DNA from 2 places in the Micromonospora sp. NBC_00860 genome. Region 1 is predicted to be linked to the other one. Evidence: riboswitches for the same ligand, from Rfam matches in the RefSeq annotation. Region 1 holds a riboswitch; the other holds the start of a gene.
The links. A riboswitch is a leader RNA that binds a small molecule or an ion and turns the genes downstream of it on or off. The one in region 1 is predicted to bind cobalamin.

Region 1 (3,410 bases):
GGGGGTGGCCTTCCCACCCGCGATCACGTACGCCGCCTCCGGAGATGACACGGTAGTCGGGTCTGTCGCCGCCCAGTAGTGGCCGTCGGGAAACCGGTAGAGCGCCACCGACTCGGTACGCATCCGGGTGGAGTAGCCGGGTTGGCTGGGCAGGACGTATCCGCTGCCCGAACCGGTGTCCCGGATGATGCACGGATCGGTGAAGTGCTCGTGCAGGTGGTCGACGAACTCGGTGACCCGGTCGGTGAGGTCCCCGGAGATCGCGACGTAGTCGAGCACCGACACGTGTTGGACCATCTCGCACAGCCCCACGCCGCCGGCGTGTGGGCACACCGGGACGTCGAACTTCGCGGCGAGCAGCAGCACGGCGACGATCTCGTTGATGCTGGCCAACCTGCCGGTGTCCAGCTGGCAGAAGTCGATGGCCTCGGCTTGGAACAGCTGCTTGAACATCACCCGGTTGTGGCAGTGCTCGCCGGTGGCGACGCCGATCGGAGCGACGGCACGGCGGACGGCCGCGTGGCCCAGGATGTCGTCGGGGCTGGTCGGCTCCTCGATCCACAGTGGCGTGAACTCGGCGAGGGCGGTGACCCAGTCGATGGCTTGGCCGACGTCCCACACCTGGTTGGCGTCGATCATCAGGTGGCGATCCGGCCCGAGGATCTCCCGCGCGATCGCGCATCGGCGGATGTCGTCGTCGAGGTTGGCGCCCACCTTGAGCTTGACGTAGCCGTAGCCGGTGTCCACCGCCTCCTGGCACAGCCGGCGCAGCTTGTCGTCGCCGTAGCCGAGCCAGCCCGCGGAGGTGGTGTAGGCGGGGTAGCCGGTGCGGTCGAGCTCGGCGAGCCGGGCGGCTTTCGTGCCCTCCTTGGCCCGCAGGATGGCCAGTGCCTCGTCGCGGGTCAGCGCGTCGGACAGGTAGCGCAGGTCCGCGATGTCGACGAGTTGCTCGGGGGACATGTCGACGAGCAGCCGCCACAGCGGCTTGTCGGCGAGCCGGGCGACGAGGTCCCACGACGCGTTCAGCACGGCGGCCAGGGACAGGTGGACGACGCCCTTCTCCGGACCGAGCCACCGCATCTGCGAGTCGGAGGTGAGGAGGCGGTAGACGGCGCCCATGTCCGCTGCCATCGTCGCCACGTCCAGGCCGACGAGGCGTTGTGCCTGGTGGACCGCGGCCGCCGCGACGATGTCGTTGCCGCGACCGATGGTGAAGGTCAGGCCGTGCCCCGCGAGCGGCGCGCCCACCCCGTCGACGCCGTCGGTGTGCAGGGCGACGTAGGCCGCCGAGTAGTCGCCGTCCTTGTTCATGGCGTCTGACCCGTCAGCGGTCAGGGAGGTGGGGAAGCGGACGTCTTCGACGGTGACGGCGGTGATCTGCGGCATGCGCTCCTCGCCCGGCTAGGCTAAAGATCAGATGATCACTGGGAGTATACGGACGGCTGCTCCGGCCCGTCAACGATGTCGATCACCGCAGGCCTCCAGACATATGATGTTTGGCCCGATCGCGGCAACCCGCCTTACCGTCCATCGTGCCGGTTGACGGCTCACTTCGGCGAGGGCGGCGGTTCAGGGAGATTGGATGTTCACCCCCACTTCGGGCGCATCGACGGCGACAAATGAGCGTGCCGTGCGGCACCGATGCCTCGATACGTCAAATCTTTGTCGATTGTCGGCAGCAGCACGGCGGGCCCCGTCTCCGGCGCCTGGCGACGGTCGGCGTGACGCGGTCGACCGGGCCGGTGACAGTGATCACCGAGCAGCCGCCGACACGCCCGAGACCGACATGTGGGGTGTGACAACCGCAGCGTCCCTATATATGGTGTCGACGCAGCTGGTTCGGCCGCTCATCCGGTGCGGTCGAGGCAACAGGGAACCCGGTGGAAATCCGGGACTGTCCCGCAGCGGTGAGTGGGAACGACCGCCGTCAACAGCACTGGGCCACCAATCGGCCTGGGAAGCGACGGCCAGTAGGAGACCGGCGACACCGGTCGTGCCCGCGAGTCCGAAGACCTGCCAGCGCGCCGCGTACCCGCACCGGGTGGGCGGCGGTCCGAGGCCGCGTGGGACGGCTGACGCCACCTGACCCACGCCGGGCTGGCGTGGCGTCCGCCGGTGTCTGTCCCCTCGCGTCCGGGCCACCAGGTCTCGAACTCCGAGGAGCGAGTGGTGACAGTCACCGAGGTAGTCCCGGCCAGCGGCGACGCGACAGCGCGGCGCACGCCGATGCAGGTCCGCAAGCGCGACGGCGGCACCGAACCCGTGGACGTGAACAGGATCGTCCGAGCCGTCGAGCGGTGGGCCGACGACCTGACCGACGTCGACCCGATGCGGGTGGCCACCCGCACCATCAGCGGCCTCTACGACGGCGCGACCACTGCCGAACTGGACCGGCTGTCCATCCAGACCGCCGCCGAGATGATCGGTGAGGAGCCGCAGTACTCGCGCCTCGCCGCGCGGCTGCTGGCCGGCTACGTCGACAAGGAGGTGCGTCGGCAGGGCATCACCTCGTTCAGCGCGGCGATCCGGGTCGGCCACGTCGAGGGCCTGATCGGTGACGACACCGCAGCGTTCGTCGCCGCACACGCCGCGACCCTCGACCACGCCATCGACCCGGACGGCGACCGCCGCTTCGAGTACTTCGGCCTGCGCACTGTGTACGACCGCTACCTGCTGCGCCACCCCACCAGCCGACTGGTGCTGGAGACCCCGCAGTACTGGCTGCTGCGGGTGGCCTGCGGGCTGTCCCGGACGGCGGACGAGGCGGTCGGCTTCTACCGGCTGATGTCCAGCCTGGCCTACCTGCCCAGCTCACCGACCTTGTTCAACTCCGGCACCCGGCACACCCAGATGTCCTCCTGCTACCTCGTCGACTCCCCGCTCGACGAGCTGGACTCGATCTACCAGCGGTACGCCCAGGTCGCCAACCTGTCCAAGTTCGCCGGTGGCATCGGCATCGCGTACTCCCGGGTCCGCTCCCGGGGCGCGCTGATCCGGGGCACGAACGGGCAGTCCAACGGGATCGTGCCGTGGCTGCGCACGCTGGACGCGAGCGTCGCCGCGGTCAACCAGGGTGGCCGGCGCAAGGGCGCGGCCTGCGTCTACCTGGAGCCGTGGCACCCGGACATCGAGGAGTTCCTGCAACTCCGCGACAACACCGGCGAGGACGCCCGGCGCACCCACAACCTCAACCTGGCCAACTGGATTCCGGACGAGTTCATGCGCCGGGTCGAGGCCGACGAGCTGTGGTCGCTGTTCGACCCGCACGAGGTGCCCGAGCTGCCCGACCTGTGGGGGGAGCGGTTCGACGCCGCGTACCGGCAGGCCGAGGCGCAGGGCCGCTACGTGCGGCAGGTCCCGGCACGGGAGCTGTACGGGAAGATGATGCGGACCCTCGCCCAGACCGGCAA
Region 2 (3,410 bases), 780 kb from region 1:
GTAGCCGGACCCCGACCGGCAGCTCGTCCACGTCGGTGAAGGTCCGGGTCGGCGGCAGGATGGCGAAGCCCTCCCAGGACGCCATGGCGCGCGCGCGTGCCCGAAAGCTCGGGCGGAGGCGGGGATCGGCGCGTACCTGCTCCTGCAGGTAGTGGTGGCTCCACGGCCGGGTGGCCTCGGCGCGCAGCAGCGACACGGCCGTCTCGTGCCCGACGATCTCCACCCCGGGCCAGGCGCAGGCGCCCCACACGTGGTCCCAGTGATGGTGGGTGTAGACCAGCCAGCGCGGCTCCGGTAGCCCGGCGGCGGCCAGCGCGGCCTGGATGTCGCCGGCGTGCGCGGGGCTCTGCCCGGCGTCGATCATCACACTGCCGCGTTCGTCGGCGACGACGGCGACGCCGGCCTGGACCGCCTCCGGGTCCGGATCGCCCGGACAGAGCCAGACCCGACCGGCGAGGTGGTGGAACTGCGGGGCGACCATGGTGATCGACCTCCGAGATTGATCACGGGCACTGGTGTGGCAATCGCCGATCCTATGTGAGGGTGTCGGCCGGCAACACGCCGCCGGACGATCGGCGCAGGCCAGGGTAGGTGCAACCTCCCTTTGCTCTGCTTACCTATACGCACCGGTGACGCTCCGTGTGTGGTGCACATAGGTAAGCAGAGCAAAGGATGTCGAGCATTGATCTGGGGCATTGCGGCGCGCGGACTCGCGCTCGCACCAATCGCTGAATCTCGATGAGTTCCGTGCGCCTGGTCGAGCCGGACCGGCGTTGACCGGCGGCGCGGCGGTGTGGCAGCATTCGCGGCCTGACGGCAGTGAAGGAAGTCGGTGTGAATCCGACGCGGTCCCGCCACTGTCACCGGGGAGCGATCCCCCCTCGTGAGTCACGGCCGTGTGTCTGCGGTTGGAAGGCCGGGGGAGAGCGTCGATCCGGAAGCCAGGATACTTCGGCCGTCGGGACGTACCCCAGGGCGTGGACACCCGAGGAGGACCCGATGACGCACGGCGTCTCATTCATCGACGAGCATCGTCATGACCTGTGTGCAGGGCGCCGCACCGCGCCCGGAACCGGTCGCGCCCGCACGCCTCGGGCCGGCCGCTGCGGCGTGCGCCAGGCCGCTGGCTTCCGGTACCGCTGAGCCGAGCGCCCGCCGCTGACCGGCCCCGACGCCCGCGTCGATGCGCCGTTCGCCGGGGCCGTCGTACCGGCTGACGCCGTACCCATCCGCATCGTCCCGGTCGCCCCCTCGGCGCCCAGGGCGTCACTTCCCGGAGCCAACCGTGCGCATCCTGCTGCTGTCCACCGCCGACACCGACCTGCTGGCCGCCCGCGCCAGCGGCGCCGACTACCGGTTGGCCAACCCCGCGCGGGTCACCGTCGAGGAGGTGTCCGCCCTGCTCGACGGGGTCGCCCTCGTCGTCGTACGGCTGCTCGGCGGTCGGCAGGCCTGGTCGGACGGCCTCGCCGCGGTGCTCGCCAGCGGCGTGCCGACGGTCGTGCTCGGCGGTGAGGCGCTACCCGACGCGGAGCTGATGGCCGTCTCCACAGTGCCGTCCGGGGTCGTCACCCAGGCACTGGCCTACCTGGTGGAGGGCGGCCCTGACAACCTGGGGCAGTTGGCCCGGTTCCTGTCCGACACGGTGCTGCTCACCGGCGAGGGGTTCGCCCCGCCCGCGCCCACCCCGGCGTACGGCGTGCACGGCGACCGCCCCGCCGACCCGGACCGGCCCACAGTGGGGATCGTCTTCTACCGGGCGCACGCGCTCGCCGGCAACACCGACTTCGTCGACGTGCTCGCGGACGCGGTCCACAAAGCCGGCGGCAACCCCCTGCCGATCTTCTGCGGCTCGCTGCGCGGCCTGACCGCGGGTGCCGGCCCTCTCGGACTCTTCGCCCGCTGTGACGCGCTGTTGGTCACGGTCCTCGCGGCCGGCGGTGCGGTCGCCGCTGACGCCTCCGGTGGCGGCGACGAGGACGCCTGGGACGTCGGTGCGCTGGCCGCCCTGGACGTGCCGGTCATCCAGGCACTCTGCCTCACCAGCACCCGCGCGCAGTGGGCCGACAGCGACGCCGGGCTGTCCCCGCTGGACGCCGCCATGCAGGTGGCCATCCCCGAGTTCGACGGCCGGATCGTCACAGTGCCGTTCTCGTTCAAGCAGATCGACGCCGACGGGCTGTCGGTCTACGCCGCCGACGCCGAGCGGGCCGCCCGGGTCGCCGGGATCGCGGTGCGCCACGCCCGACTGCGGTACGTGCCGCAGGCCGACAAGCGGGTCGCCGTGGTGCTCAGCTCGTACCCCACCAAGCACTCCCGGGTCGGTAACGCCGTCGGGTTGGACACCCCGGCCTCGGCGGTCCGGCTGTTCGCCGCGCTGGCCGAGGCCGGCTACGACCTGGGTGACACGCCACCGCCCGACGACGGCGACGCGCTGATCCACGCGTTGATCGCCGCCGGTGGTCACGACGTGGAGTGGCTCACCCCGGAGCAGTTGGCCGCCGCCGAGGCCCGGATACCGGGGCCGACGTACCGGCGTTGGTTCGACCAGGTCCCGGCCGAGCTGCGCGAGCGGATGCGGGAGCACTGGGGTGAGCCGCCGGGCGAGCTGTACACCGAGGGCGGCGACATCGTGCTCGCCGGGCTGCGCTTCGGCAACGTGGTGCTGCTGATCCAGCCGCCTCGCGGTTTCGGGGAGAACCCCATCGCCATCTACCACGACCCGGACCTGCCGCCCAGCCACCACTACCTGGCCGCGTACCGCTGGCTGACAGCGCCCGTCGTGGACGGCGGCTTCGGCGCGGACGCCGTGGTGCACCTGGGCAAGCACGGCACCCTGGAGTGGCTGCCCGGCAAGGGCCTCGGCCTGGCCGCCGACTGCGCGCCCGACGCGGTCCTCGGCGACCTGCCGCTGGTGTACCCGTTCATCGTCAACGACCCCGGCGAGGGCACCCAGGCCAAACGGCGGGCGCACGCCGTGGTCGTCGACCACCTGGTCCCGCCGATGGCCCGCGCCGAGACCTACGGCGACCTGGCCAAACTGGAGCAACTGCTCGACGAGTACGCGACAGTGCAGGCCCTCGACCCGGCCAAGGTACCCACCGTGCGCGCCCAGATCTGGGACCTGGTGCGCGCCGCCGAGCTGCACCACGACCTGCACGCCGAGGCCATGCCGGACGCGGACGACTTCGACGACTTCGTGCTGCACCTCGACGGGTACCTGTGCGAGGTCAAGGACGTGCAGATCCGCGACGGCCTGCACATCCTCGCCGACGCGCCCACCGGCGAGCCCCGGGTCAACCTGGTCCTGGCGGTGTTGCGCGCCCCGCAGATCTGGGGCGGCGCCCGGGCCCTGCCCGGCCTGCGCCAGGCCCTCGCCGTCGCATACGGGCTTGACGAGCAGGAACTGC

Region 2: linked by a shared signal. The riboswitch ahead of cobN (cobaltochelatase subunit CobN) and the one ahead of OH804_RS14615 (ribonucleoside-diphosphate reductase subunit alpha) in region 1 are both predicted to bind cobalamin.

The regions. Positions count from the first base shown of each region.
Region 1 is NZ_CP108825.1:3,159,203-3,162,612, reverse strand. It holds gene OH804_RS14620 (enolase C-terminal domain-like protein) at 1-1,386, opposite strand, end outside; cobalamin riboswitch at 1,819-2,036, shown strand; gene OH804_RS14615 (ribonucleoside-diphosphate reductase subunit alpha) at 2,227-3,410, shown strand, end outside.
Region 2 is NZ_CP108825.1:2,377,005-2,380,414, forward strand. It holds gene OH804_RS10745 (MBL fold metallo-hydrolase) at 1-481, opposite strand, end outside; cobalamin riboswitch at 823-952, shown strand; gene cobN (cobaltochelatase subunit CobN) at 1,286-3,410, shown strand, end outside.